Regions from separate parts of the Staphylococcus ratti genome, predicted to be linked through region 2. Evidence: predicted binding sites of a transcription regulator. Region 2 holds the regulator's gene; each other region holds the start of a gene.
What was found. The regulator NrdR, encoded in region 2, represses ribonucleotide reductase genes. The targets are predictions, from matches to a motif close to AACACNATATATNGTGTT.

Region 1: the regulator NrdR is predicted to act here: its motif matches at 2,814-2,831, upstream of nrdD (anaerobic ribonucleoside-triphosphate reductase).
Region 3: the regulator NrdR is predicted to act here: its motif matches at 8,350-8,367, upstream of nrdI (class Ib ribonucleoside-diphosphate reductase assembly flavoprotein NrdI).

Annotation. Positions count from the first base shown of each region.
Region 1 covers NZ_CP086654.1:66,982-77,603, forward strand. The annotation lists gene LN051_RS00280 (5'-nucleotidase, lipoprotein e(P4) family) at 1-785, shown strand, start outside; gene LN051_RS00285 (DUF6440 family protein) at 1,246-1,443, opposite strand; gene LN051_RS00290 (lactate/malate family dehydrogenase) at 1,685-2,611, shown strand; gene nrdD (anaerobic ribonucleoside-triphosphate reductase) at 2,874-4,721, shown strand; gene nrdG (anaerobic ribonucleoside-triphosphate reductase activating protein) at 4,723-5,256, shown strand; gene LN051_RS00305 (SdrD B-like domain-containing protein) at 5,469-8,876, opposite strand; partial or broken gene LN051_RS00310 (Csa1 family protein) at 9,582-9,707, shown strand; gene LN051_RS00315 (helix-turn-helix domain-containing protein) at 9,900-10,472, shown strand.
Region 2 covers NZ_CP086654.1:1,039,063-1,049,684, reverse strand. The annotation lists gene dnaI (primosomal protein DnaI) at 1-892, opposite strand, end outside; gene LN051_RS05070 (replicative helicase loading/DNA remodeling protein DnaB) at 889-2,262, opposite strand; gene nrdR (transcriptional regulator NrdR) at 2,264-2,731, opposite strand; gene LN051_RS05060 (glyceraldehyde-3-phosphate dehydrogenase) at 2,890-3,900, opposite strand; gene coaE (dephospho-CoA kinase) at 4,196-4,801, opposite strand; gene mutM (bifunctional DNA-formamidopyrimidine glycosylase/DNA-(apurinic or apyrimidinic site) lyase) at 4,817-5,689, opposite strand; gene polA (DNA polymerase I) at 5,705-8,335, opposite strand; gene pnpS (two-component system histidine kinase PnpS) at 8,504-10,204, opposite strand; gene LN051_RS05035 (response regulator transcription factor) at 10,205-10,622, opposite strand, start outside.
Region 3 covers NZ_CP086654.1:1,924,173-1,934,794, reverse strand. The annotation lists gene LN051_RS09395 (ABC transporter permease/substrate-binding protein) at 1-1,494, shown strand, start outside; gene hisC (histidinol-phosphate transaminase) at 1,736-2,785, shown strand; gene LN051_RS09385 (5' nucleotidase, NT5C type) at 2,856-3,383, shown strand; gene LN051_RS09380 (diacylglycerol/lipid kinase family protein) at 3,489-4,418, opposite strand; gene LN051_RS09375 (peptide MFS transporter) at 4,733-6,244, opposite strand; gene queF (preQ(1) synthase) at 6,514-7,014, opposite strand; gene LN051_RS09365 (DMT family transporter) at 7,033-7,914, opposite strand; gene nrdI (class Ib ribonucleoside-diphosphate reductase assembly flavoprotein NrdI) at 8,636-9,025, shown strand; gene nrdE (class 1b ribonucleoside-diphosphate reductase subunit alpha) at 8,997-10,622, shown strand, end outside.

The DNA.
Region 1 (10,622 bases), 970 kb from region 2:
CGCAAACGCAAGAGGATGCAAAATATGTTAAACAACTCGGTGAACAAAATATTACGAGTGTATCGTGGTACCAAAATTCTGCAGAGGCAAAAGCACTTTATGCGCAAGGTTATAACAGTGCCAAAGAAGCCTTAAGCAAAAAGATTAAACAACATAAAGGTGGTAAAAAATTAGCCATCGTTTTAGATATTGATGAGACAGTACTTGATAATTCACCATATCAAGCAGCAAGTGCTTTAAAAGGACAATCTTACCCAACGGGATGGCACGAATGGGTAAAAAGTGCTCAAGCGAAACCGGTCTATGGAGCTAAAGACTTTTTAACGTATGCAGACAAACATAACGTTGAAATTTTCTATGTTTCTGATCGTTCTCATGAAAAAGATTTAAATGCAACGATTAAAAACTTGAAGAAAGAAAAATTGCCACAAGCAGACAAAAAGCATGTGTTATTGAAAAAAGAAAGCGATAAAAGTAAGTCTGAACGTCGTGATAAAGTACGCACAGATTATAATTTGGTGATGTTGTTCGGAGATAATTTACTTGATTTTGATGAGCCTAAAGCGGCAACGCAAAAATCGCGCGAGGAATTAGTAAGACAACATGAAGATGATTTTGGTAGTAAATACATTATTTTCCCAAATCCAATGTACGGTAGTTGGGAAGCAACGTTATACAATAACGATTACGGTATGAGTGCTAAACAAAAAGTTGAGAAACGTAAGCAATCTTTGAAATATTTTGATATGAAGACGAACAAAGTTAAAACATATCAAGGGGAATAAAAATTTAGCATTGCAAGACGCTAAAGGGGGCGGGACAACGAAATCAAATAGATTTCTGTCTCGCATCATAGGTAGAGCGTTGAATATAAAGCGCACAGTAGCTGTCTGGATTGAATCGCGCTTAATAGCTTATTCAATCCTAGTCAGCCTTGTGGGGGCGGGACGACGAAATCAAATAGATTTCTGTCTCGCATCATAGGTAGAGCGTTGAATATAAAGAGCACAGTAGCTGTCTGGATTGAAAATTCGCTTAATAGCTCATTTCAACCCTAGTCAGCCTTGTGGGGGCGGGACAACGAAATCAAATAGATTTCTGTCCCGCACTATAGATAGGACGTTGAATATAAAGCGCACAGTAGCTGTCTGAATTGAAAATTCGCTTAGCAGCTTGTTTCAATCCTAGTCAGCCTTGTGGGGGTGAGACGACGAAATCAAATAGATTTCTGTCTCACTCCCTTTTTTATGACAATGTTTTTGTATCCACTTTTGATATGTTGCCATTTTCGTCGAGTAATGGTGTGATACCGCCGCTTGCTCCTGTCCAATTAGATAAGTACTGAATGCCTGTTTTTTTATCTGTTAATATGTAACAAGATATGCTTTTGTCTTTACCACATTCTTCGACGATAAAGCGATTATTTTGGCTTTTTTTAAACATAACTAGACACCTCCGTGAATTCTTCTACTTGAGCGTACCACATATTAGCATTTTCTCTAAAGGTACTAGGGGTTTCGTTTTATATTTAATGTGTATTGTATTAAACTGTCTTTAATATAATAGAGATACAGTAGTCGAGTTTAGGGCTATGCTGATTAGCGCTAAAGTATTACTTAACTCTCTCTTTTGTACGAAGCAACCGCGACAGTTGATGACGTTTCTAAATAAAGGAGAAGATATTATGAAATTAGGAATTATTGGTGTAGGTAAAGTTGGTAGTCAGCTTTTGACAGATGTACAATATACCAATTTATTTTCACAGATTGTAGTGATTGATTCAAACAGAGAACGCGCGTATGGAGAAGTTTTAGATCATCGTCATGCCCAAGGATTAAAATCGACAAATCATATTGATATTGTGAGCGGCGATTATGATGATTTAAAAGATGCAGATGTCGTAGTTGTCACAGCAAGTGTACCTATGGATGCTGAAATATCAGATAGAACTACATTAACTAAAGGCAATATCGCTATTGTTGAAAATATTATGAATCGTATTTATCAAGTGACCACGCAACCATTAATCATCTTTATTTCGAATCCGGTAGATGCGATGACGTACATTGCGACACAAACGAATGATTATCCGAACAAAAAAATTATGGGAACAGGAACTTTGTTAGAAAGTGCACGTTTTCGAACGTTAATTGCGGATCATTATGATATTGATCCGAAAAACGTTGAAGGTTTTGTAATTGGAGAGCATGGTAAAAATGCGGTGCCAGTGTGGAGTAAGGTCACTATATCTGGAATGACGCTTGATGAGTTTGAACAATTGTCCGATCAACCGAGCATAGATAAAACAACGATAAGTCAACAGATTGTTAAAGTTGCTTTTGATGTATTAAAAAGCAAAGGGTGGACGAACACTGCGATTTCTAAAACGACGATTGAACTGATTAAAAGTTTAGTATTAAATGAAAAATCCATTTTACCGATAACGTCTTTATATGCGCATCAACAAGTTGCTATAAGCTTACCGACACGTATCAGCAGTCAGGGCATTGAACACGTTTTTGATATTTCATTAGATGACAATGAACGTCAACAATTTGAAGCGGCGCAAAGTTATATTAAAGCTACAATTGATATTAAAAACCAACGATAGTGCACGAACACAGTTTTGAATAACTACTATCAACAATCAACATTGTTTCATACTTTGTTGGTTGTTTTTTCATGCTTGCAACATCCAAGTTAAATTTAGAATTTGTTATAATCCAAAGTATTGTTGAATTGTTTACGGTCCAAAGTTCAAGATTTATTAACAATGCTTTGACAGTTATGTTAACATCTCTTTTTTTATTTGAATAACTATATATAGTGTTTTAAATTGATAATAGATACTATATATAGAAAGGGATGACATGATGAAACAACTTGAAGTCGCTTTACAAGGTCTGATTACTAAAGATCCTACGGTAGTTAATGAGAATGCCAATAAAGATAGTAATACATTTTCAACGATGCGTGATTTGACAGCAGGTGTCGTATCAAAAACCTATGCTTTACAACATTTGTTACCCCGACGCGTGGCAGAAGCACATAAAAATGGAGATATTCACTTTCACGATTTAGATTATCACCCGTTTCAGCCATTAACCAATTGTTGCTTAATTGATGCAGACTCGATGTTACAACATGGGTTTGAGATTGGAAATGCGAATGTCACTTCTCCGAAATCTATTCAAACCGCAACGGCGCAACTCGTACAAATTATCGCGAATGTTTCAAGCAGTCAGTATGGCGGTTGTACGGTTGACCGTGTAGATGAATTACTGAGTACATATGCGCGTTACAACGAAGCGCACCATCGTGAAGTGGCAGAACAATTTGTTAAACCAGAAGCGATAGACGATTATGTGGATCAACAAGTCTCAAAAGATGTTTACGATGCGATTGAAAGTTTAGAGTATGAAATTAATACGTTATATACATCGAATGGTCAAACACCATTTGTCACATTAGGATTTGGATTAGGTACAGACGAATTGAGTAGAAAAATTCAACAATCCATTTTGAAAATACGGATTAAAGGGTTGGGCAAAAATAGAATGACTGCGATTTTCCCTAAATTGGTATTTTCAATTAAAAAAGGTGTTAATTTTAGTGAAAGTGACCCTAACTATGATATTAAACAACTTGCTTTAGAATGTTCCACAAAACGGATGTATCCAGATGTTTTAAACTACGAAGCATTGGTTAACATTTTAGGTGATTTTAAAGCGCCAATGGGGTGTCGCTCTTTTCTTCCGGCATGGCAAGATGCAAAAGGCGACTTTGAAAACAACGGCCGTTGTAACTTAGGTGTTGTCACGTTAAATCTTCCACGAATTGCGATTGAATCGAAAGGAAATAAAGTCGCATTTTGGAACGGTTTTCACGAACGTATGGATGTTTTACATGAAGCCTTGTTGTATCGCATTGAGCGTGTGCTTCAGGCCACTCCAGAAAATGCGCCGATTTTATATCAAAGCGGGGCATATAAATATAAATTACAAGAAGGAGAATCGGTAGCCGCATTGTTTCAACACCGTCGAGCAACAATTTCAATGGGCTATATCGGTCTATATGAAGCGGCAACCGTCTTTTATGGTCCGAATTGGGAAACAAACCCTGAAGCTAAAGCTTTTACACTCGATATTTTGAAAGAAATGAAAGACTACCAACTGAAGTGGACTGAGGAAACGGATATTTGGTTTAGTATCTACAGCACCCCAAGTGAATCATTGACCGACCGTTTCTGTCGCTTAGATTATGAACGATTTGGTGCTATTCCAGATGTGACGGACAAAGGCTATTATCAAAATTCGTTCCATTATGATGTAAGAAAAGACGTCACACCTTTTGAAAAAATAGATTTTGAAAAAGCATATCCACAGTATGCGAGCGGTGGATTTATTCATTATTGTGAATATCCTAAGTTGAATCATAATTTAAAGGCACTTGAAGCGGTATGGGATTATGCTTACGACAAAGTAGGTTATTTAGGAACGAATATTCCAATTGACCGCTGCTATGACTGTGGATATGAAGGAGATTTTGAAACGACAGAAACAGGCTATACTTGCCCACATTGTGGTAACCAAGATCCTAAAACGATCGATGTAGTAAAACGAACATGCGGTTATTTAGGTAATCCTGTTCAACGCCCTGTAATTGAAGGACGTCAAAAAGAAATTTGTGCACGTGTAAAACATATGAAGGAACCGAAATAGTATGAGCGCCTTAAATATCGTTGAAGGACGCGGTTATATCGCCAAAATAGAACAACATAGTTTTGTCGATGGGGAAGGCGTGCGCGTGAGTTTATATGTTTCAGGTTGCCCTTTTCAATGCCAAGGTTGCTACAATGTCGCAGCACAAAACTTCACGTATGGCGAACCTTTTTCCGAAACATTACTTGAAGAAATTTTGGCTTCATGTGAACCGAATTATATTACGGGATTAAGCATACTAGGCGGCGAACCGTTTTGTAATGTAGATATTACGTTGAAAGTCGCACAAGCGTTTCGTCAAAAATTTGGACAACGTAAAACTTTATGGGTGTGGACGGGTTTTTTATTTGAATATTTAAGTCGCACGACAAACAAACGTTTTCAATTACTTTCTTTAATTGATGTGCTTATAGACGGCCCATTTATACAAGCATTATATCAACCCAACTTGCCGTATAAAGGCTCATTAAATCAACGTGTGATCGACGTCCAAGCCTCACTCAATGAAGGAAAACCTGTCACGTATATCGCCTAATATAAAAGCGATTTGGAAATCAAGATAGAATGATAAATCGATCAACGATGCGACTGGCGTATAGCTTAGTAGTATAAGAATAAGAAGGTAGGATAGTATCGAGTTCAAATAATAAAAAAAGCCTCGTGAAAACGTCACAGACGATTCACGAGGCCATTTTATTTAATCAATCACAGGATATGAACTTATTTCAATGTAATGCTTAAGTACAATTATGACTTAGCTTTGTCTTGATTGTGTTTTTTTCTTCTGAGTAAGAAAAGTGCACCGAGTCCAGCGATGAATGATCCAGCGAGACCGCTGTTCATTGTTTCGCTACCTGTTTCAGGTAATGTCGCTTTTGCAGGTGAGTGATGCGCTTTACCTGATTGTGGCATTGTTTTTGATGCCACAGGTTTCTGTGACTGAGACTTACTAGGCGTTGAACTAGGTGTTGGTTTTGGTTCCGGCTTTGGTTGTGGTGTCGGACCAGGTGTTGGCTCAGGTTTTGGTTCTGGCGTTGGTTTTGGCGCTGGTCCAGGAGTCGGCTCAGCCGTTGGTTTATAGAACCCAGAATCAACAGAGAAGTCATCGCTATTATTAATTGTTACTTTTGTAGATAAGCCGTCAGAATCAAGGTGGTCATTGCCCACATTTGATTGAGTAGGCTCGTAACCTTGAGGTTGAGTGAAAGTGATTGTGTATTCACCATTTTCAAGACCTTTAAAAACGTACTTACCAGAAGCGTCCGTAGTCGTTGTTACAGTAGAACCGTCTGGCTTCGTTAAAGTAACAGTAACACCAGGGATACCTGTTTCGTTAGCGTTTTGGATACCATCTTTGTTTGCGTCGTTCCAAACGTAATCGCCGATTTCATATTTTGCAGGCACAGGTTTTGGTTCTGGCGTTGGCTTGAAGAACCCAGAGTCAACAGTAAGGTTATCACTATTGTCGATCGTTACTTTTGTAGATAAGCCGTCAGAATCAAGATGGTCATCTCCTACATTTGATTGAGTAGGTTCATAACCTTGAGGTTGAGTGAAAGTGATTGTGTATTCACCGTTTTCAAGACCTTCGAAGACGTACTTACCAGAAGCGTCCGTAGTCGTTGTTACAGTAGAACCATCTGGTTTTGTTAAAGTAACAGTCACGCCAGGGATACCTACTTCGTTAGAGTTTTGGATACCGTCTTTGTTAGAGTCGTTCCAAACGTAGTCACCTAATTTGTAAGTCGCAGGTGTAGGTTTTGGTTCTGGCGTTGGTTTGAAGAACCCAGAGTCAACAGTAAGGTTATCACTATTCTCGATCGTTACTTTTGCAGACAAGCCGTCAGAATCAAGATGGTCATCACCCACATTTGATTGAGTAGGTTCATAACCTTTAGGTTGAGAGAAAGTCACCGTGTAGTCACCGTTTTCAAGACCTTCGAAGACGTACTTACCAGAAGCATCCGTAGTCGTTGTTACAGTAGAACCATCTGGTTTCGTTAAAGTAACCGTAACGCCAGGGATACCCATTTCGTTAGAATTTTGGATACCGTCTTTGTTAGAGTCGTTCCAAACGTAGTCACCTAATTTGTAAGTCGCAGGTGCAGGTTTTGGTTCTGGAGCTGGTTGGTAGAACCCAGAGTCAATAGTGAAATTGTCAGCATCGTTAATTGTAACTTCTTTAACTTGTCCGTCAGAATCAACAGATGTGTCACTTCCAGCATTTACGATTGTTGGAAGATAACCTTCAGGTGCTGTGAATTCAACAGTATATTTACCGTTAGATAAATTATCGAATAAGTAATTTCCGTATTGATCCGTAACGCCAGTTCTAACAACTTCTCCATTACTATCTTTTAATGTGACAACGACATTTGAAAGCGGTGTTTCACCTACATCTTGAATACCGTTATGATTAGAATCGTTCCAAACGTAATCACCTAAACTATATGTTTTATCAGTGCCATCTCCAGAGCCAGAGCTTTTTTTAACTATAAAACCGTTGTCGAAGTAAAAGCTTGATGAAGCGCCACACGTATCGGTTGCTGCTAATTTTACTCTTGTTGACAACTCAGTGCTGTATGTAGGATCAAATTCAGAATCCATTACAACTACAAAAGGTGTATTGATTGCACCAAAGTTCACTTCTAAATTACCGTTAGAATTTGTGTATATGCTACCATTTCTATAAAAATCTGGAGCTAAATCTTTATAGCCTTCTGGGTTGAAGTAGTAGCTGTCTGTTAAATAACTTGGATCTGAAACTTGATAAATATGCAATTTAGAAATGTCATAATTGATGATTGCATTACTTTCTTGCTTATTTTTACCTAGTACTAAATACGCACTACTTAAGCTTGCGTTTTTAGGGTTAACGTAAATGGTTTCAGTAAACTTATTCGTTTTTTTAGTACCATCTACACTTGTAATCATAGAATCAACAGATGCTGGATATGCCCCGTGGTCATGTCTATCATACGCGTAAGTAATAGATGTTGTATATTTTTCTCCAGCTAAATCATATGTTAAGTCGTATATTCCAGAATTTTGAGCTGTTTTACGATCAGCAAACTGCGTTAAATCAAATTGGCCTGAAATATTTTCTTTATTGTTAACCCAATCAGTAAAAGTATAAGTAAGTGTCTTAGACTGGGTATCGTATACACCATTAGCAATAACGAAACCTGATGGCGAATATAAATTTATAGGTACTTGATTATTGCTTGCAGAAAAATCTGATTCCCCGTTAAGTGTTGAATATTTTGGCATGCGAAGTGTGAAATAGTCTCCACCATGAATTTTGCCGTTAACTGTATAATGAGCAGTTAAACGGAAGTTACCACTCGCATTAGGGTCAATTTGTGTTTCAGAAGTATTTGGATTCTTGATTGTTACTAAATTGTTGACGTTAGAACCTGTTGCATCAGCTGATCTTGTAGGTGTAGCTGTCGTAGATCTTACACTAGCTGAACGTAATGCTGGTGCTTTTTGAGCTGTTTTAGCAATTGTATCTGTATCCTTATCATTTGAAGGTGTTTTTGTTAAATCAGTTGCACTTGGGCTAGAAACAGTTGTAGTCGGAAGTTTTTGAGCTGAGTCAACATTAACAGGTTGTACATCATTTTCAGCTTGAGTTTTTGATGTAGTTGTTGCACTAGAAGCAGACGTATCCGAAGCCTTTACAGGAGCTGAAGAGGCCTCTGGTTTGACTGTTTTTGTTGTGCTTTGTGGAACAGCTTCAGAATCAGTTTTAGTTGTTTGAGCTGAAGGTTCTGTAGTAGTGCTAGACTCTGTAGATGACGCTTTAGTAGCTTCTTTCTCAGTAGTACTATCAACATTGTCGTTTGATTTTGCTGTTTTAGTAGTTGCTTCATTTACAGGAGAGGAACTAGCCTCAGTAGAAGGTGTTGATGCTTTTTCAGCTGCTTGCTGATTCGCATTTGAGTCAGTGGTCTTAGTGAGTGCCTCTGAATCATTAGTTGTTTTTGATGTTGTTACGTCTGTTAAAGTGGCTGAAGTATTTTCAGCAGCTTTGGCTTCATCGTGAGTGCCGAGTAATAAAAGTGAGCCTAAAAGAATAGACGCAGTACCTACAGTAAATTTACGAATAGAGTACTTATTTTGTCTATTCGGAAGAAAAGCATATTTCTTCATGGTATTCCTCCAATTGTTTACATAAAATTTTGTAGTTACTCAGTTGTTTATGCGTGTGACAGAATGTATACAATAAGTATCGCACTACTTTTTGACACGGAATATAATTTCATAATAAAACAGATGAGTAACGCATAGGTCAGTATAGCAGAATGTTGGAGGAACTCAATAGATTTTAAATTTTTACTTTGCTTAAATAATTATTGAATTTTTTTAATAAACAAAACTGGCATAAATACTGATTTTTTTGATTATATATTCAAATTTATACGCAATAAAAATAAGGCATTTGCACTATGAAAATTAATGAAAACACAAATGTTGTGCGCTTTTGAATAGCTATAGTAATTGAAAATTTTGGATAGAAAAAAGCAAAATAAACATTTTAAAAAGTGTAAAATTAAAAAGCAAAAACATGAAATGGAAATGATAAAATAGATTTACTAATGTAAAAGTATATATAGTGATTATCAATAACTTTGATGTGCTGTAAAGGAAAAGAGAGGCCTAAAGTTGAAAGAAACGAATCGAATAACAGTATTATTGTTAAAAGCATTAAGGTGTAATTTTACGAACCCAAAAAAGAAGAGATTAAATAAGCTTTGAAAGAAACGTTATGTGAAAGCAAGTTTTAGAGAGAAAATAATTTAGATCTTTGCACAATAAGCCAAATTTAAAGCACTACCAAAATAGAGAGGCTTATGTCCTAATAATTCCGCAGAAAACCAATTAACGAATAACGATTACAATGTTAAATAACTGAGAAACAGATACGATATTCCTACGGTTAAAGTCTCTAAATTAACATTAAAAGGAATAGGCAATCTCAAAGTTGCGCTAATACAATGGCACAAATAAAAGTAAATTACTTTTAAATCACCAGTATTGGCAGACGTCAATTGCTTTTCCTGGGAAATAATGTACTATAAAAAGTTTTATAGTATCAATACATGGAATTATAAAGAGTTTGGGTGGTATGCATCATTTTATCAAGTTAGTTTAAAAGTAAGGGAGCTGTTAAATATGGAAGTAGGTAAACAAATCAAATACTACAGAAAAGCACATGATTTATCTCAAACTGCATTAGCAGATAAAGTCTATGTTTCTAGCCAAACAATTTCTAATTGGGAAAACGAAAGAAGCTATCCAGATTTAGAAAGTTTAATTAGTCTTACTGAATTATTTAACATTTCCCTTGATCAACTTGTTAAAGGAGATGTAGAAGTAATGAAAAATACGTTAGACAGAAATAACATGGATGAATACGGAAAACGTATGGTAATTTTCATGTTGTTATTTGCAGTGTCTGAAGGTGCAGCATTGAGTTTAAGCGATGGGTGGTTCGGTTTATTATTGCCTTTTGTGTTTTGGATAATAGGGATGCGCTATGCAATGAAGATAGAATATTTAAAGAAAAAATATGATGTAAAAACATATAAAGAAATAGTAGACTATCTAGAGAATAATAATACAACCCCGAAGGCGCCAAGAAATAAAACAAAGTATATTTTTGAAACAATTTTTATTGTAACAGGATTCATAGTTTCTGCAGTCATAATTATGCTATTAAGCATGTGGTTATTTGGATGGCTATAACACTTATATAGTAGAAAAAAGAACGAGATAGAATTCAGAGATTCTATCTCGTTCTTTTACTTTGGTGGCTAAACTAGTTATTTCGTTTAGCCGCTATAAAGTGTCTTTTAAATAATATTTATGCGTGAAGAATAATTGAATTATAAGAAA
Region 2 (10,622 bases):
GATACGCTTTTGTTAACGTTTTAATGCGTTCCATAATACGCGCAGCTTTTGTAACTTCTGTACCACCTCTTGTGACAGCTAAATGGTGTTCAAGTTCCTCTAAATTTAAGTTCGAGCTAAAAAATGTAGGTAAATTTTGAATCATACGGTAATGTAGTATCGGCCCTAGCACCTCATCACGAACCCATGGAGAGATTTCTTCTGCGCCAATATCATCTAAAAATAATACAGGGGCTTCTCTCACTTCTTTTACACGCCTATCCGTTGAGCCATCTTTAAAACCACTTTTAAGCGTTCGAATAAATTCAGGTACGTAAATAATCGTAGACGGTACGCGATTACTTTTTAACTCGTTCGCTATCGCACCGAGTATAAAAGATTTGCCCGTACCAAATTCACCGTACAAGTAAAGTCCTTTAGTCGGTTCACGGGCAATCATTTGATCAATCATTTCGTCTAAATGCATTGCCAATTTCAACCGATTTTGCCGATTCATATAAATATCTTTGATTTTAGCGTTTAACGTATCTGGATGCATATGAAATGACGTTATCATATTATTATAAAATTTAGCTTCATCATGTTTGATTTTACACGGGCATGGTTTATATCTAATTTTGATACGGTTATTTTCAAGGTATAACTCAGGAATATGCCCTTTTACGAAATTAGGACAGTTTTCATAATCGTGATTGTCATCGTACGTTTTTTGTTGGTCTTTATATTCTTGTAAAATATTTAAATCTTCATCAATGATACGATTAGTCAAAGTTTCTTGATGAGCTTCTAAAAAACGTTTAACGTCTGGGTCTTGTAATACATCTCGCTTAATTTTTGCAATCCGCTTCTCAAACGCTTCACTCGATCCCATAATATGACGAAATGACTTCATTCTTTCTCACCTGCCCGCTTTTTATTTTTAAGTTTGTTTAAAAACGCCTCTCTTTCTTTTGCAAGACGTTCTTGATCTTCATCTGCCAGCTTAAACTCTTCCGGATGCGTTAACCAACGCGGTGTTTTTTCTTTAGAATGTAAGGGCGCCTTATTTTGATAATGATAGGCTTTATTCGTGTTTTTAGTGTAAGACTGTGCTTGCTTTTGTTTAATTTTTTGTGCGTGTTCAACCGCAGATTTAGCATCTGTCACACCATTTTTCTTCCAACTTGAAGCGACTGAAAGTACATAATTTTTAGGTAAGTTTTGGTCTTTAGTCAACAATACATACTGTAATAAAACGTTTATCGTACCGAAACTCAATTTCTCTCGCGTCAATAAGTCTTCAACCATTGATTTTTGTTGCGGCGTCGGTTCAGCATCTCCCCAAGATGTAAGCATCACAATAGGACTCGTATTGTCCATCATGTCATACCATTCTTCCCAATTCGTTACTTCAGTTTGAGCATGGTTCACCCCTTCATCCGAGGTTGCTGAAATTTCTGCTTCTGTTAGCGCCGGGAGCGCTTGTTGGTTTTCAATGAGGTAATAATCTTGCGCCGTTTTACGTAATGTAGCAAGCGAAAGTGTTTGATCCGCATTTAATGACTTTAAAATAATCGTCTTCATAACGTCTGGAGACAAGCGATATAAAGTCGCCAATTGTACAATCGTCGTTTTATTTGGTTCAGAAATAACTTCTCGGCTCACATATTGTGTTTGTAACATATCTTTTAAAAGTTCAAAATCAAACGCTACATCTGATAAATCCACGCCCTCATATCGATTCTCGCGCATATACGTTTCATTCGTGTGTTTTTGATTTTTAGGAACTTTAAAGACATCTGTAAACTTTTTAGTCACTTCAGAAAAGCCTTTTAAATCTTTGTTTTTAGGTATAAAAAAGCGCTTAATATCATGAAAACGTGTTTGTCCGACAACTTGGTAAAAATACACCGACAACATAGGATCATTAAAAAAATTGTATGGCGTTGGTGGCGAGACTAACTCATAAACAAACTGTGTCGTTTGCTCATTATGACGGACATATGTTTTTAATAAACCAATGCCTTCTAATAAATCAAGTTTTTCTCGAAACTTTAATAAATTGATTTTAAGTTCTGACATTATCGTATAGTGTGTATATCCTGCTTCAAAATCACTATCTTGAAATTGCTCCAAATATTGATAATAACTTACTGCCTCAGCACCGATAAGCGGGATGAATAAACGATTCAATACTTCTTGGTGCACGTGATGATAATGGTATGGACGGATAACAATAAATCCGTCATGAGGCATAAGTTGGTTTTGATACATAGAAACCATGTTATTCACTCCGCTTATTTTCGTTAATGATACCTTGCATTGATTTTAACAATTGATCGATATCTTTAAACTCTCGATAAACTGATGCAAAACGAACATAGGACACTTGATCGACATCAATTAGTAAATCCATTACATGTTCGCCAATATCTCGTGAAGAAATTTCGGCCATACCAGAGTCTCTTAATTTCCATTCTACTTGATTTGTAATTTCTTCTAGTTTTTGGAAACGCACAGGTCTTTTTTCGCAAGAACGTACAAGTCCATTTAAGATTTTTTCTCGATTAAATTGTTGACGTGTCCCGTCTTTTTTCACGACAATTAACGGACTCATTTCAATGTGCTCGAAAGTGGTGAAACGTGTTCCACAATGCTCACATTCACGTCTTCTTCTGATTGCATTGAGGTCGTCTACATGTCTTGAGTCCACAACACGGGAGTGCGTATGTTGGCATTTCGGGCATTTCACGACTTTTCACCTTCTTATATAATTTTGTTTCATTATACTACAAACCGCTTTAATAACCAAAATTGGACGATTAAAAAGAGCCAAGGTATGCGTATCACCTTGACTCTTTATGAGCAATATTACATTTTAATCATTATTTCGCTTGCTAACTTTAAATTTTAAGCAGTCACTTTAATCGCTTTCGCAATTTGTTGTAAGACATCTACAACACGTGTAGAATATGCCCATTCATTATCATACCAAGCAAGTACTTTTACTTTTCTGTCTCCCATGACAATAGTAGATTGCGCATCAACAATTGCAGAATGACTGTCCGTGTTGAAATCATCTGATACTAACGGTTCATCAACAATATCAACCACACCACCTAAGTTATTATCTCTAAATAATTGGTTAACTTGTTCTTTTGTGACTGATTGTTTTAAGTCAACAACTAAATCTACAAGAGATACATTTTTCGTTGGTACACGTAGTGCCATACCATGCAATTTACCTTCTAATTCAGGTAGCACTAATGCTAACGCTTTAGCTGCACCAGTTGACGTAGGAATAATACTTTCGAAAGCTGCACGCGCACGACGTAAATCTTTATGTGGATTATCTATGTTATTTTGATCATTCGTTACGGCATGAACTGTTGTCATTAATCCGTTTTCAATGCCAAATTCATCGTTTAATAATTTAGCTACCGGCGCTAAACAGTTCGTCGTACATGAAGCATTACTGAAAATATCATATTGTTCAACGTCTAATTGGTCGTCGTTGACACCTTTAACTATCGTTTGTACATGGCCACCTTTAGATGGTCCTGTTAGCAATACTTTTTTAGCCCCTGCTTTAATGTGCGCTGCTGCTTTATCACCGTGATTAAATTTACCGGTTGCTTCAATTACTACATCGATATTTAAAGCTTCCCAAGGTAAGTTTTCAGGGTTGCGGTCTGATACAAGTTTAATCTCTTTTCCATCTACTGTAATCCCATTTTCAATAGGTTGTACTTCTTTGTTGAAACGCCCGTGCGTTGTATCGTATTTAATAAGATGTGCAATTGTTTCTGGTGGATAACTTGCATTAATCGCCACCACCTCAACATCTTCTCTGTTTAATGCAATTCTTAAAACCATACGGCCAATACGGCCTAAACCGTTAATCGCAATCTTTGTCGTCATGAAAAAAGCACTCCTTGTTAATGTGTTATACTTATAATTAAGAGTATATCATAATCGGACGAAAATGAAACCGTTTACCAAGATAAATTTTACTTATTACATGTTATTTGTTAATTTTAATTGCTTTACTTAATTTTGATATAGCACTAACAAGTCGACACCCACTTAATGTTCAAACACATATACTGGAAAATAAAGTTTTACAATAACACATTTTTACAAGACAAAGACGAAACTAACCATTATAACAACAAAAACACCTTCCGCTTTTTCGTAACAAGCGAAAGGTGTTTGCTTATATGTCCTTGAGATAGCCTTTTTCTGCCAATACAGCTTCAAGGTTTTGCTTTAATTCTAATTTAGTATCAAAGTTATCAATGACGACATCCGCCATTCTACTCTTTTTATCGATTGAAATTTGACTGTATATACGCGCTTTGGCGTCTTCAATAGACATGTTGTTTCTTTCTATAAGGCGATCAATTTGAATGCTCGGAGATGTATAAACTAACCATACTTCATCAACTGTCTCTTCTAAGCCATTTTCAAATAATAATGGAATATCCATTACTACATCATGACCTTCTGATAAATAATGCGCTTTTTCTGCCTCCATTATTTCTCTTACTATCGGATGAATAATCGCATTCAATTTTTCACGTTTTTCATCATCATAAAACACTTGTTGGCCAATATATTGACGATTCATTTCACCGTTTTCATCGATTGCCTCATCTCCAAATACAGCTTTAACTTGTGCTAAACCTTCTGACCCTTTTTCAACTGCTTTTCGAGAAGCAACATCCGCATCAACAATTTTAAAACCGTGCGCTTTTAATAGTTCAGCAACCGTAGATTTGCCCGTAGCAATTCCACCGGTTAAACCAATGACTTTTGACATAACATACCTTCTTCCTTATTTTTGACAGTTCTTGCAATAATGGGTATTTCTACCGCCAATTATCGCCGTCTCAATGGGACTTTGACATATAGAACATATTTTTTGTTTATAAACTTTTAAATTATTTTGCATTGTTCCACGTTGGCCATCTGCATGAACATAATCGGAAATACTCGTTCCGCCATACAAAATCCCTTTTTCCAATGCTTTTACTACACTATTAAACACTTCGATCCGTTCATTTAGTGTCAATGTTTTGCTTATGCGATGCGGGTCAATACTCGCATCAAATAAAGCTTCACACGCATAAATATTACCGCATCCAGAAATCACACGATGTTCTAAAATCATACGCTTAATTGGCATGTTTTGGAATTTTTTTACTTCGAATTGAGATAAAAAATGCGGTAAAGCTGCATCATCAAATGGTTCTGGTGCAATTTCCAGTATGGAAGGATACTCCTCAAGCGTTTGCACATTTCTAATTTCACCAAAGCGTCTAATATCTGAATATACTAGAAGCCAATCGTTGCTTAAATGAAAAATCACATGCCAATGCTTACGGTAATTTGTGATTGGGATATCATCAATATTTTTTACAACGAAAAAGCCGCCCGCCATACCTAAATGTGAGATTAACACTCTTTTGGTTGTATTATTCATCAATTCAATAAGAATATATTTACTTTTACGATATACCTTTTCAATAGTGAACTGTATCGTATATTGTTTGAAAGCTTCTAGGCTAATGCCTTTAATTATCGTTGCTTTTCCCTCAGATTTTCCTCGTATGACACTAGGAGAAAAAGTGACATTTTCAATCGTCGCTCCTTCGATTAAAGGTTGTATCCCTCTTTTAACATGTTCTACCTCTGGTAATTCTGGCAACTTGTTCCCTACTTTCTATTTCGCATCGTACCATGTGTCACCATAATCAGATTCCACACTTAGTGGCACATCTAATTCTAATGCATTTTCCATAATTTCTTCAACAAAGGCGCTAAACGCTTCTACTTCCTCTTTAGGCAACTCAAAAATAAGTTCATCGTGCACTTGTAATAACATTTTCGCTTTGAACGATGACTGTTTCAGTGCTTCATCCAGTTGGACCATCGCACATTTAATGATATCTGCCGCACTGCCTTGAATTGGAGAATTCATAGCCGTACGTTCAGCAAACCCACGTTTATTAAAATTGCGACTCGTAATATCTGGAATATATCGACGACGTTTTAAAAGTGTCTCTACGTAACCCTCTTGTTTCGCATCTTGTACGATATCCTCCATATACGTTTTCACGCCAGGAAAATGATTTAAATAATCATCTATAAACTGTTTTGCAGCTTTTCGCGTAATGCCTAAACTTTGACTCAAACCATAATCACTTATCCCATACACAATACCAAAGTTTACTGCTTTTGCTTGTCTACGCATTAAAGATGTCACATCAGATGCATCTACATTAAAGACTTTCATCGCTGTAGTTGTATGAATATCTTCATTATGAATAAAGGCCTCTTGTAATGTTTTGTCTTTTGTAATATGTGCTAGCACACGTAATTCTATTTGAGAGTAATCTGCTGCTAGAATAACACTGTCTTTGTGCGTAGGTTTAAATGCTTTACGAATTTTGCGTCCTTCTTCAATTCGAATAGGAATATTTTGTAAATTTGGATCTACAGAAGAAAGACGTCCCGTTTGAGCTAATGTTTGATTGAAGCGTGTATGAATACGTTGATCATCCCAAATGACTTTTTGTAACCCTTCGACATACGTCGATTGTAGTTTTGAAAGAGTTCGATATTCCAGTATTGCATCAATAATAGGATGTTCATCTTGCAACTTTTCTAGTACATCCACTGCTGTAGAATAACCTGTTTTCGTCTTTTTTATTACCGGCAGAGAAAGTTTTTCAAATAAAATAACGCCTAATTGTTTAGGAGAATTAATATTAAATGTTTCACCTGCTTGATCATGAATTTCCGATATCAATTTTTCAAGTTTGGCTTGTATTTCTGTTTCCATCGTTTTAAGCGTCTCGATATCTGTATGAATTCCAGTATATTCCATTTCACCAAGAATCATTGCGAGCGGTAGTTCGATTTCATGTAAAAGTTTCAATTGTTCATTTTCTTCAAGCGTCTCAGTCATGCGCGGACACATGATGTCAATTGCATCTAAAATCGTTGCGATATGCACTGCTAATCTATCATCGTCTGGCACTTTAAAAGATTTACCTTTTCCATATACCGCTACGTCATCTTGCACAGATGTTCCTTCATAAGAGGCAGCTACAGAAGCAACGTCTTCAATCGCTTGTGAAGGATCAATTAAGTAACTTGCTAACATCGTATCAAATTCAATATTTTGAATGTCAATGCCTAAACGTTTAAATGCTACATACGTTTTTTTAGCATCGTAGACCAATTTGCGTGTTGACTTGTGCTCTAACCATTTTACCAATGCCGTATTACTCTGAATTTCTGAAGCATTAATCACATAATAAGCATTTTCTGTTTTTAAACCTAATTTTAAAATATCATTTTTGATATAATTGTCACCTTCTACTTCAAGGTGAAGGCAAGCTGAATCTAACTTATCAAATTCAATAGTACTGAGCTCTTTTAAAACCTTGTACTCTTTTTGAGGCGTTGTTGATGTTTCAGCTTTAGCGTCTATATCATTTAACAATTGACGAAATTCGAGTGTTTTAAATAAATTAATTTTCTCACTCTCATCAATCGACATTGGTCGTTTTGTATCTTCTAAACTGACCTCGATAGGACTCTCTCGATTAATCGTCGCCAACACTTTACTCATTAGCGCATCTGCTTTGCTATTTTCTAGCTTTTCTTTTAATTTTTTGCCGCTAACATGGTCAATGTTTTCGTATACACCTTCAACGGTTTTGAATTGATGCAGCAACTTAAGCGCTGTTTTTTCACCGACGCCTTTGACACCTGGAATATTATCCGAAGTATCTCCCATAAGTCCTTTTAAATCTCTAATTTGATCTGGCACTAAACCACCATATTGTTCGGAAATAAATGCAGGTGTATAGTGATCAACCTCTGTCACACCTTTTTTAGTATAATAAATCGTTACATTTTCAGAAGCGAGTTGTGTTAAATCTCTGTCCCCAGTAATTATAATGGTTTGTAATCCTTGCTCATCTGCTTGGCGACTTAACGTTCCGATAATGTCATCCGCTTCGTAATTTTCAAGTTCGTAGCGTTTAATTTGATAAGCATCTAGCAATTGACGTATATACGGAAATTGCTCACTTAATTCCGGAGGTGTTTTTTGACGGCCACCTTTATAATCTTGATACGTGTCATGACGGAAAGTTGTTTTACCGGCATCAAACGCAACTAGAAAATGTGTGGGTGACTCTTCTTTCATAATTTTTTCTAATAAACGTGCAAATCCATAAATTGCATTTGTATGGATACCTGCTTTATTTTGCAAAAGTGGCAATGCGTAAAAAGCGCGAAAGCTCAAACTGTTACCATCAATTAAAACTAATTTTTCCACGACGGTCCCTCCTAGTTACTTTATATTTATTTTATCACATCCCAAAATAAATACCCATTTCAGAGACTATATCAAGCCATGTACACGTAAAAGAGTAGTACTTTATATAATCTATAAAATGAGAAAACCAGAATATAAAATATCCTGGTTTTCACATCGTTATCATTTTTATTCTGGTAAGCGCACTCTGAATGTGGAACCAACACCTAACTCACTTTCTATTTCAATACTACCTTGATAACCTTCTACAATATGCTTTGTAATTGAAAGGCCTAGGCCAGTACCACCTGATTCACGACTTCGTGCTTTATCAACACGGTAAAAACGTTCAAATATGCGATACGTTTCTTCTTCAGCAATACCAATGCCCTCATCAATCACTTCTATTACTTTTTGACGTTTATCTTTAAAAACACGCAACGTAACTGTTTTATCAGCGGGAGAATAATTTACCGCATTAGATAGTAAGTTCACAATTACTTGCGACATTTTAGATTCGCTCGCTAATGCAGTCACTTTGTCGTCGATTTCATCAATTAATTGGATGTTTTTATCATTTGCGATAGGCTGAAACATTGCGAATGCATTTTGTGCCACTTGTGATAAATCAATCGGATGTTTTTCCAATGTTGCATTTTGTTCTATTTTAGATAAATCTAATAAATCATTTACTAAAGATTGAATGCGATTAGACTCTTTTAGCATGATATTTAAGAACATGTCTAAAGAGGCTTCATCATTTTTTGCCCCATCAAGCAATGTTTCTGTAAAACCTTTCATCGACGTAATTGGTGTTTTTAATTCATGCGATACATTTGCAACAAAATCTCGTCTCAAATTTTCTAATTTTTTAAGTTGAGTAATATCATGCAATACGATAACCATACCTTGGAGTCGTTTTTTTGTACGCGTTAAAATTGGCACGCAAGATGTATCAAAGAACTTTTGATGGATATGATTTAAATGTAATTCCACTTGATCGTAAACAGGCTTCTCTGTTCTAAATCCTTCAACAACTAGCTTTTTGAGTGAAGGGTGTAAAAGCTTCTCATAATTTTGATGTTCCACGCTTTTCGTTTCATTAAAGATATCATAAAACGTTTTATTCGCAACAACGATATTTCCATGCTTATCTATCATTAAAACTGCACTCGGAATATTTTCTAAAGTCGTTACTAAGCGATTACGTTGAATTTTTTGCTCGCTATTTAAACGTTCTAATCGCCTTGCCAAAACGTTAATCGTCACATAGAGTTCTCGTGTTTCTTTCACACTACTTTCTGGTACACGCACTCTATAATTCCCTTGTGTTAATAGTGAGGCTGCATACGACACCTCATTGATAGGTTGAATATAAGTGCGATTAATGTAACGTACGGTAAAAAAGATGAGTGCTATAATGACAATTCCTATCAAAATCAAGTATTTCCAAAATTGCATTTGCAAGGCGTATACTGTGTCATATTTGCCACTCATTAATAGCGTCGTATTTCCTTTTTCAATGCCAAACAGGTATTCCCCAGCCTTGCCATCAAGCATATAGACAGGGTTTTCAGATTGAAGTTGTCGTTCAAGCTCAATTTTTCTTTTTTCAATTTCAAAGTCTTTAACGGTATTGACTTTAAATTCCTTACCGTCTTTTGAAATTAAAATATTTGCTTCATATGTTTTGGCCAAAGATTGAATACGCGCTTTATTATTATCTTGGTATAAATTGATAATTTGCTTGGCTTGTTTTTGTAATTCTTTCTTTTGATAGTCCACAGAGATCGTATATATAGAATTATGTACGATAAACCCTAATATAAGAAAACTTACAACAGTAATTGTTGTAAGTATAATCAATAACTTATGATAAAACTTAATCATTTACTTCGGTCGCTCCAATTTATAACCTAAACCACGTACAGTTTTAATAAATTGTGGTTGTTTAGGATTTTCTTCAAGCTTATCACGTAAATGACTAATATGCACATCCACAATACGTGAATCACCAGCAAATTCATAATTCCATACAGAGTTTAACATATGCTCTCTCGTAATGACACGACCTTGGCGTTCTATAAGATATAGTAATAATTCAAACTCTTTTGGTGTAAGCTCTAACAACTTATCGTTGCGATACACTTCAAAATAATCTGGTCTAATACGGATAGGACCAATGACAATGTCTTCATCATCATCTTCCACACGTGATGTTTCAAATTGTGATGAACGACGTAAAATTGCTTTCACACGTGCAACTACTTCTCTTGGTGAAAACGGCTTTGTCATATAATCATCTGCC
Region 3 (10,622 bases), 890 kb from region 2:
TTAAATGAACGAAAAGGCGAATTATTATCATCACTCATTGATCACATTCAACTGTCATTTATTGCTTTATTGATTGCTGTATTAATTGGTGTGCCTTTAGGAATACTGTTAACTAAGCAAAAAGGTATGGCAGAAATAGTCATTAATATTGCAGCGGTACTTCAGACGATTCCTTCGCTTGCATTATTAGGCTTAATGATTCCGTTATTTGGAATCGGTACGGTGCCAGCAATTATCGCACTTGTAGTGTATGCATTACTTCCGATTTTGCGTAATACATATACAGGGGTTACAGAAGTGGATCCTTCATTAATTGAAGCAGCGAAAGGGATAGGGATGAAACCTTTGAGACGCCTTACTAAAGTAGAACTCCCCCTAGCAATGCCGGTCATGATGGCGGGGATTAGAACTGCCATGGTACTAATTATTGGGACAGCGACACTAGCCGCATTAATAGGAGCTGGTGGACTTGGGGATTTGATTCTTTTAGGTATCGATCGTAACAATGCATCCTTAATTTTAATTGGCGCAATACCTGCTGCATTACTTGCGATTATTTTTGACATTGTCTTACGTATATTAGGACGTATGTCATATAAAAAAATGTTAGTGACGCTAGGCGCTATTTTGTTAATCATGTTTTTAGTTACAATCACACCACTTTTAGCGCATAAAGGAGAACGTGTGACTTTAGCAGGAAAACTTGGCACGGAACCTTCTATTGTAACGAATATGTATAAAATTTTGATTGAAAATGATACGGACTATACGGTAGAAGTTAAAGACGGTATGGGCAAAACTACCTTTTTATTTAATGCATTAAAATCTGATGATATTGATGGATATTTAGAGTTTACTGGCACTGTACTAGGTGAACTTACTAAAGAAGCACCAAAGTCTAAAAATGAATCAGCAGTTTATCAACAAGCAAATGCAAGTTTAGATAAAAAGTTCGATATGAAAATGCTTAAACCCATGAAATACAATAATACGTATGCGCTTGCTGTAAAGCGTGATTTTGCTGAAAAACATCACTTAAAAACGATCAGTGATTTGAAAAAAGTAGAAGATGAAATTCGTCCTGGGTTTACGCTAGAATTTAATGACCGTGGGGATGGATATAAAGCAGTTAAAAAAGCCTACCACCTCAACTTCCAAAATGTTAAAACGATGGAGCCTAAATTGAGATATCAAGCAATTGAAAAAGGCGATATTAATCTAATTGATGCTTATTCGACAGATGCAGAATTGAAACAATACGATATGGTTGTCCTTCAAGATGATAAGAATAGTTTTCCACCTTATCAAGGTGCACCGCTATTCAAAAAATCATTCATTGACAAACATCCAGAAATTGAACAATCACTGAACAAGTTAGAAGGTAAAATTACAGACGAACAAATGCAAGAAATGAATTATCGTGTTACCGAAAAAGATGAAGACCCTTATAAAGTAGCAAAAGCATATCTGCAAAAAGAAGGGCTTGTTAAATAAGGCATAGTTATTAGATGAAATGAAGGTAGCGCGTGAATGTTTTCGTTTAAGTAGATGGGCCAGTACAAAGCTTAGTCAGTGTCACGCTTTATCCGATTGTGTTAGTTTTATCGCCGTTTTATAGTGATTTCTCAGTATAGGTTGTAGTCTCGAATGTGTGAAAAGGTATAGCGTTTTTGCATAATTATCGCTATAATAGAAAACATATTTTAAAAATTCTGAATATTGGAGGCGGTAAACAGTGAAATCACAAATTGCCAAGCTTAATGCTTATCAACCTGGTTTATCCCCTAAGGCGTTAAAAGCGAAATATCATATTGAAGGCGAATTGTATAAGCATGCTTCAAATGAAAATGTTTTTGGACCTTCTCCTAAAGTTAAAGAAGCGATTCAAACGAGCATGGATGATTTATTTTTGTACCCTGAACCCAATGCGCCACAATTACAAAAGGCTATCGCAAAACATTTAGAAATTGAGCCAGAGCGTATTATTTTTGGTGCAGGTTTAGATGAGATGATTGTAATTATTTCAAGAACATTATTACGAGCAGGGGACAAAGTCGTCACAAGTGAAGCAACATTTGGTCAATATTTTCATAATGCTGTGGTAGAGGATGCGAATATGGTTCAAGTGCCATTGAAACATGGGAGTTATGATTTAGATGCGATTGCTGAAGCGGTGGATAAAGATACAGCTATCGTATGGCTATGTAATCCAAATAATCCGACAGGCACGTATCATTCACATGAGGCGATAGAAGCGTTTATTAAAAAAATTCCCGCAAATGTCACGATTATACTTGATGAAGCTTACGGAGAATATGTCACAGCAGCTGATTTTCCACGTACGTTAGAATTGATGGAGACGTATCCAAATGTGGCGATGTTACGTACGTTTTCTAAAGCCTATGCATTAGCAGCACTACGTATTGGCTATATGGTAACGACAAAAACGCTAGCCTCTAAATTAAATGTTTTACGCCCACCGTTTAATACAACACGTCTTTCAGAGCAAGCCGCGCTTGCAGCATTAAAAGACCAAGCTCACTTGCAAAAAGCGGTGGCAATCAATCAAAGAGAGCGTGAAAAATTTTATGAGATTGATACAAATCTTAAATTGTATCCTTCACAGACCAATTTCGTTTTTGTAGAAACGTCAGAAGCAACAAAATTAAACCAAGCCTTGTTGCAAGCAGGCATTATTGCGCGTGAATTTCCTAATGGTGTCCGTATCACAATTGGTTTTCCGGAACAAAATAAAGTGATCCGAGAAGTCTTGGCACAGTTTTAAGCGTGAGGATGAAGTACATAAGCTAAATTTGTTATAATCGATGTACTGAATGAAGACAAGGAGCGATAAGATGAGGCAATCAATAGGAATAGATATGGACGAAGTGATGGCAGATACGTTCGGCGCTATCTTGAGAGAATTTAATCAACGCACCGAATTAGGCCTTACCGTAGAACAATTGGTAGGGAAGAAAATCTATGATATTATGCCAGAGCACGTAGAAGAAATTCGAGACATACTGACTTCTGATGGATTCTTTAGACGGCTTGATGTAATAGAACATGCACAAGAAGTTGTGGAAAAGTTATCAGAGCATTACGATATCTATATTGTGACTGCAGCGATGGAAGTGCCTTCATCTTTTCATGATAAATATGAATGGTTAAAAACGCATTTTCCATTTTTAGATGCACAACAATTTGTCTTTTGTGGACGTAAAAATATTGTAGCAACGGATTATTTGATAGATGATAATCCTAAGCAACTTGCGATACATACGGGTAAACCGTTAATGTTTACAGCGCCACATAATCGAAATCATACAGAATTTGAACGTTTAAACAATTGGAAAGAAGTTGAAGCTTACTTTTTAAAGTAATAGATGTTAAGTCTTCGATGGGTTACTTCAACACACGTTATATAAAAATGAAGATAAAAAAGAGTAAAGGTCTTTTCAGAAAATGACCTTTACTCTTTTTGTATATTAACGTGTTGGAATGTTCGGTGGAACCGTTAATAATTTAATTTTTTGTGCGCAAATTTCAATGGAGATAGGTGTTTTTAAATTGATTTCGCCGTCGATATCTACACGCATATGCGGTGTTGTAGAGAGGTGGATATTGTAGCTCGGAATATGTTTAATATTTTCGCTAATTTCATTCCATGTCATACTATCTCGTAAACTAAAAATATCTTTTAAAATACTAATACTATAGTTATTAAAAATAAATGTGTTGAGCTCGCCATCTGTAGGAGATAAGTCTGTCATTGGAACTTTACCACCCCCTATGAAACGTCCATTGGCAAAAAGAATCATAGAAGTATCTCCAGTATAGGTTTTACCATCAATATTAAGTTCATAATTGAAATGTTCGGGATTTGCGAGTGTTTTCAATGTAGACGAAATGTAGCTCAATTTACCAAAAACATCTTTAGATTTGCCTTCAACATTTTCTGCATTTTGTACCATTAATCCGATACCTGCAAAATTTAAGGCGTATTGATCATTCACTTTCATAACATCATACGCTTTAGGTTCTGATGAAAGTAAGTCGTAGGCAGCATGACTTGCATTATTAGAAAGGTTTAAAGTTTTAGCAAAATCATTAAATGTGCCTCCAGGAATGACACCAACTGGAAGGTCTAATTGATTTTTAATTATGCCGTTAATCAATTCATTGACGGTACCATCTCCACCTAAAATAAATAACACATCCAAACCGTCAGCATTATCGGTTTGTGCGATACGTTGACAATAACGCGCAATATCTCCTTCCTCTTCACTAAGTTGAATAGAGAATTTTTTACATAACTGTGTCAACGCAACGGTGACGTCGCCTAATCCTTCATGAATTTTATTTAAGCCGGAATGTTGGTGGTAAAATAAGAGACCGTTTTTATATTTATGTGTCATTGTATGCTACCCACTTTCATAAAAGCTGTTTACTGACATATATACCGCAGTTGCATCTGTTTTAATCGTAAAATAAAAAATCATCTTCACGCGAATACTATATAGAGTGATTTATGAGTAGACAATAAAAAGGGGAGCGGGACAGAAATCTATTTGATTTCGTTGTCCCGCCCCGACAAGGCTGACTAGGATTGAAAAGAGCGGTGAAGCGAAATTTCAATCCAGACAGCTACTGTGCTTTTTAACAGTTATATATTCATTATAGGAGTGGGACAGAAATCTATTTGATTTCGTTGTCCCGCCCCCTTTTTTATTTATTTAACGCCTTGCATTAAGTTTTTAATGAATGGGGTAGTGAAAATGAGTAAAATACCTATGGCGATAGCGATTACACCTGAATATAAGAAGTACTCATTTGAACTGATTACTGTATACACATGAACCATTTGGGTATTGATACCTTGAGCCATTGCATTAGATAAAAACCAAATACTCATCATTTGTGCTGTAAAAGCTTCTGGAGCGAGTTTAGTCGTCGTTGATAGCCCGATAGGTGAGATACATAATTCACCTAATGTAACGATTAAGAAACTTGCTACTAACCAAAACGGATTAATTAATGATGTTTCTGCTGAAAGCGGAATAACCATAATTAAATACGAAATTCCGGCTAAAATAACCCCAATGGCAAATTTTAAAACAGTAGGTGGGTTATAGCGTCCTAATTTCACCCACAACATTGAAAATACAGGTGCGAGTAAAACAATAAAGAGTGGGTTCAACGATTGGAACCAAGCTGGTGGAATATGAAAATCAATAAAGCCACCAGTAATTTTAGCTAAATTTAATTGTGTTTTAGTATCTGCAAATTGTGCAAGTACCGTAGAACCTTGTTCTTGAATCATCCAAAATGCAACGGATGCAATAAATAATGGAAAATAGGCCAAGACACGTTTACGTTCATAGTCTTTTGTCTTCTTACTTAAAATCAATTTACCAAAGTAGAATAATGGTAGAAATACGCCTAATATAGTGACTAAATTCGCAAAACTAGCAAGTGTTAATTGGTTGAAGATACTAAGAATAAAACATAAAACAACGCCAACAATGATCACTAAACTAACAATAATCATCATTTTAAAGCGCTCTGCTTTTGTAAGTGGATCCGGTACTTCAAGACCGGCTAAACCTAAATTTTTCTTATTTGTAATCAAGTATGTCAGTAATCCGAAGAACATACCTACTGCTGCAATAGCAAACCCTAAATGGAAACCGAGATTTGCTTGTGCCCATCCAACAACAAGGGGCGATAATAGTGCACCAAGGTTAACGGACATATAAAATATTGTAAAGGCTGCATCAAGGCGTGGGTCATTTTTATCGTATAAAAGTCCTACAGTTGATGAGATGTTTGGCTTTAATAAGCCTGTACCTATAATTAAAAATAACAATGCAATCAATAATAAAGTAAAGTTATTTGGTAAAGATAGGAGGATGTGACCCAACATAATCAGTACGCCACCAAAGAAAAGTGCGTGACGCGTACCTGTAATACGGTCGGCAATCCAACCACCAATAATACCACTCATATATATTAAAGCACCATACATCGAAACGATTTGAAGTGCTAAACCTTGGTCAAGGCCAAATCCGCCTTTCGCTACAGAATAGTAAATATAGTATGCTAAAATTGCTTTCATACCATAGTAACTGAAGCGTTCCCAAAATTCTGTGAAAAATAATGTACTTAATCCCTTAGGATGCCCAAAGAAACCCGTTCGAGGTGTACTGCCGAGGATTTCTTCTTTGCTATAATGCTGACTCATAGTTTCATTTCCCCCTTAAAATCGTGAAGATAAAACTATTTTAAACCTAATATAAAGTTTTAACAAGAAAATTCAGTAAATTTAGAATGATTTCAAGTCAAAATAATGACAATTAATTTTTGAAATAAAACGTGAACATGAAGTAATTCATAGCAATCATTGATTGAGAAAATGATAAATGTTGTCTTCATTTTTATGTATAAAAAGAGAGCGGGACAACGAAATCAACTTGATTTCGTTGTCCCGCAACAAAAAAGAAAGCGTAATTTTTAGCGATTATCAATAGTTTCAGGATACATATCGTGATTCATCAGGCGATGTTCTGCCATTTTTTCGTATTTCGAATTTGGACGACCATAATTCGTATAAGGGTCGATGGAAATGCCTCCACGTGGAGTGAATTTTCCCCAAACTTCAATATAATGTGGGTCCATTAATTCGATTAAATCATTCATAATAATATTCATACAATCTTCGTGAAAATCTCCATGATTTCTAAAACTGAATAAATAGAGCTTTAAAGATTTGGATTCGACCATTTTGATATTTGGAATATATGAAATATAAATAGTTGCAAAATCAGGTTGTCCAGTAATTGGACATAGAGATGTGAATTCAGGACAATTAAATTTCACAAAATAATCGCGACCTTGATGCTTGTTATCAAATGATTCTAGCACATCAGGGCGATAGTTAAATTCATAGTTATTATTTTGGTTTCCTAGTAATGTAATATCTTGTAAATCTTCTTTAGATCGTCCCTCTGTCATGAGAAGACCTCCTTAAGTTTAATGTTTTTGTGTAGATTTTTGATGCGTCTGTGTTTCTCTTCTCGCTTTTTCAAACATGAAATAACTTGCACTTAAAATAATTACATATCCAACAACGGCGACAAAGTCAGGTGATTCACCGAATAAGATGAAACCGATGAAAGCTGTGAAAATAATAGATGCATACGTAAAAATAGAAATGTCTTTAGCCGGAGCATAGCTATATGCTACAGTAATACCAATTTGTCCCACGGCGGCAGAAAGACCAGCAAATATGAGAAATACGATTTGTGTCGTTGACATAGGTTCATAAGTAAAAATAACAAATGGAAGCAGCGCTACAACTGAGAATAGAGAAAAGTAAAATACGATAGTATAAGGTGCTTCTCGAGTGCTTAAGGCACGAACAGCAGTATAGGCAGCAGCAGCGAAAACACCTGATAATAAGCCCATTACAGCTGGGATGATATCTGAAGAAAACTCAGGTTTTACGACAAAAAGCATGCCGACAATCGCTATAATCATAGCAGTGATTTGATATTTTTGAATATATTCTTTTAAGAAAATGAGACTTAATAGAATCGTCCAAAAAGGATTGAGTTTCATTAAAATATCAGCATCACTCAACACCATATGATCTATGGCATAAATATTTAAAAGGACACCTGTTAAACCGAGTGTAGATCGGGTAATCAATAACGGTTGGCTACTAAGTTTACCTAAAATAGGTTGTTGATACTTAATAATGAAAAATAATGGTATAAACATCGCAACTAAATTACGTGCTAACGACTTTTGAAAGACAGGTAAATCACCAGCAAGACGAAAAAAAACTGCCATAAAACTAAAACCAATAGCAGAAATCAAGATAGCGATGATGCCTTTCATTTTTGAATTCATAGAATCGCCTCTTATTTATATTAAATTTGAATGTTTTTATCGTAGCACAATTCAAGCATTTGTGCATGAGAAAGTTGCAAAAAACTGAATTGAATTATATACTAAAACAGAACGTACGTTCGTGCTTTGTTCGTTGATGTACTATGTTCGTCTTCACAATGTCAAGCAATTTTGTGCTAGGTTTTAAATTAATTAAAGTCTAGAATTTTCATAAATTTTCATTCGTTGATATGGTCGCGTTTGGTGACAATTGGTGTCAAAAATTTCATTTTCTGCTTTAAAAAAAATCAAGTCTGATGTACAATGAAACACATAATATAGTATTGAGTAAGAACGTTAAACACAACATATAGTGTTTTAAGACTCAGTATACCAAGTAGAAACTACAAATAGTTAGCAAGATTACACTTTTAAAAGAGATTGGGTGTAACCTTGGATACAACATCTTGTATCCGAGTCGAATTGGCAAAAACAAATGCGTTTTAAGGGGAATTGATTTGCCAAATTATTTTATTTCATCTTTAAATAAAACAAAATATATGTTCGCTTTTACGTTAATTAATACTCAAATGTTAACTTCATTTTCTATACCTTTATATTAACACCTATAAAGATGATTAACTACATATCAATGCTGACACAACGAATATTCAAGATAAATTTTATAAATAAGCCGACGCAAAAATGCGTATATGGGCTTAAAAGAAAGGAAGTCCTTGATATGAAAGTGGTTTATTATTCATTTACAGGAAATGTAAAACGTTTTATTAAGCGTACGGAATTATCAAATACGATGGAAATAACACCAGCTTCTGTAGCAAAGCGCATCGATGAACCTTTTATCATCGTGACAAGTACGATTGGTTTTGGTGAGGTACCAAAGCCAGTGCAACAATTTTTAGATCTTAACCATGATAATTTAAGAGGTGTAGCCGCAAGCGGTAACCGAAATTGGGGACAAAATTTTGCAAAAGCAGGCAGTAGAATTGCAGATGAATACGAGGTCCCATTATTAATGCAATTTGAATTACATGGAAGCTTAAAAGATACAAAGGAATTTAAGGAGAAGGTGGTTAATTTTTATGAAGACAATGGAAAAAAAGCGATATAATCATATCGAATTGAATAACCAAGTAACAAAAAGAAATGAGACAGGCTTTTTTGATTTAGAAAAAGACCAAGAAGCATTGGTTGTTTATTTAGAAGAAATCGAGGATAAGACGGTTCAATTCGACGATGAGATAGCACGTCTACATTTTTTAGTAGACCAAAACTTCTACTACAATCTATTTAATGATTATAGCGAAGAAGATTTAAATGAAATTATCAATTTCGCAAATGACATTCCATTCCAATTTGCGAGTTATATGTCAGCGAGTAAGTTTTTCAAAGATTACGCCTTGAAAACAAATGATAAATCAAAATACCTTGAAAATTACCATCAACATGTAATTATTGTGTCGCTTTATTTAGCGAATGGGCAAGTCGAGCTTGCCAAGCAATTCGTACGTGCCATGATAGAACAACGCTATCAACCTGCAACGCCAACATTTTTAAATGCAGGACGAGCGCGTCGAGGTGAGTTGGTTTCTTGTTTTTTACTTGAAGTTGACGATAGCTTAAATTCGATTAATTTTATTGATTCTACTGCGAAGCAACTTAGTAAAATTGGTGGTGGTGTGGCAATCAACCTTTCCAAATTGCGCGCACGTGGCGAAGCAATTAAAGGTATTAAAGGTGTAGCCAAAGGTGTGCTTCCAGTTGCTAAAGCGCTTGAAGGTGGTTTCAGTTATGCTGACCAACTTGGCCAACGTCCAGGCGCAGGTGCGGTATATTTGAATATTTTCCACTATGATGTGGAAGAGTTTTTAGATACTAAAAAAGTAAATGCCGATGAAGATTTACGTCTATCGACGATTTCAACCGGCTTAATCGTCCCTTCTAAGTTTTTTGATTTAGCAAAAGAAGGAAAAGACTTTTTTATGTTTGCCCCACACACGGTAGAAGCAGAATATGGTGTGACGTTAGATGACATCAATATTGAAGACTACTACGATCAGTTAGTTGAAAATCCTAATATTATAAAAAAATCAAAAGACGCACGTGAAATGTTAAATATGATTGCGCAAACACAATTACAATCAGGTTACCCATATTTAATGTTTAAAGATAATGCCAATAAAGTGCATCCAAATGCTAATATTGGGCAAATTAAAATGAGTAACTTATGTACGGAAATTTTCCAATTGCAAGAGACGTCAATTATTAATGATTACGGTATTGAAGACGAAATCAAACGTGATATTTCTTGTAACTTAGGCTCTTTAAATATTGTGAATGTGATGGAATCTAATCGATTTAGAGATTCTGTTCATACAGGTATGGATGCGTTGACATTTGTAAGTGATGAAGCAAACATTCAAAATGCACCAGGTGTAAGAAAAGCGAACCGTGAGCTACATTCTGTGGGGCTAGGTGTTATGAACCTTCACGGTTTCTTAGCGAAAAACCAAATCAATTATGAATCAGAAGAGGCGAGAGATTTTGCAAATGTCTTTTTTATGATGATGAATTTCTATTCTCTTGAGCGTTCTATGGAAATTGCAAAAGAACGTGGAGAGGTGTTTGCAGAATTTGAAAAATCGGATTATGCGAATGGCCGCTACTTTGAGCGCTACACAACAGAAGACTTTTTACCACAATACGAT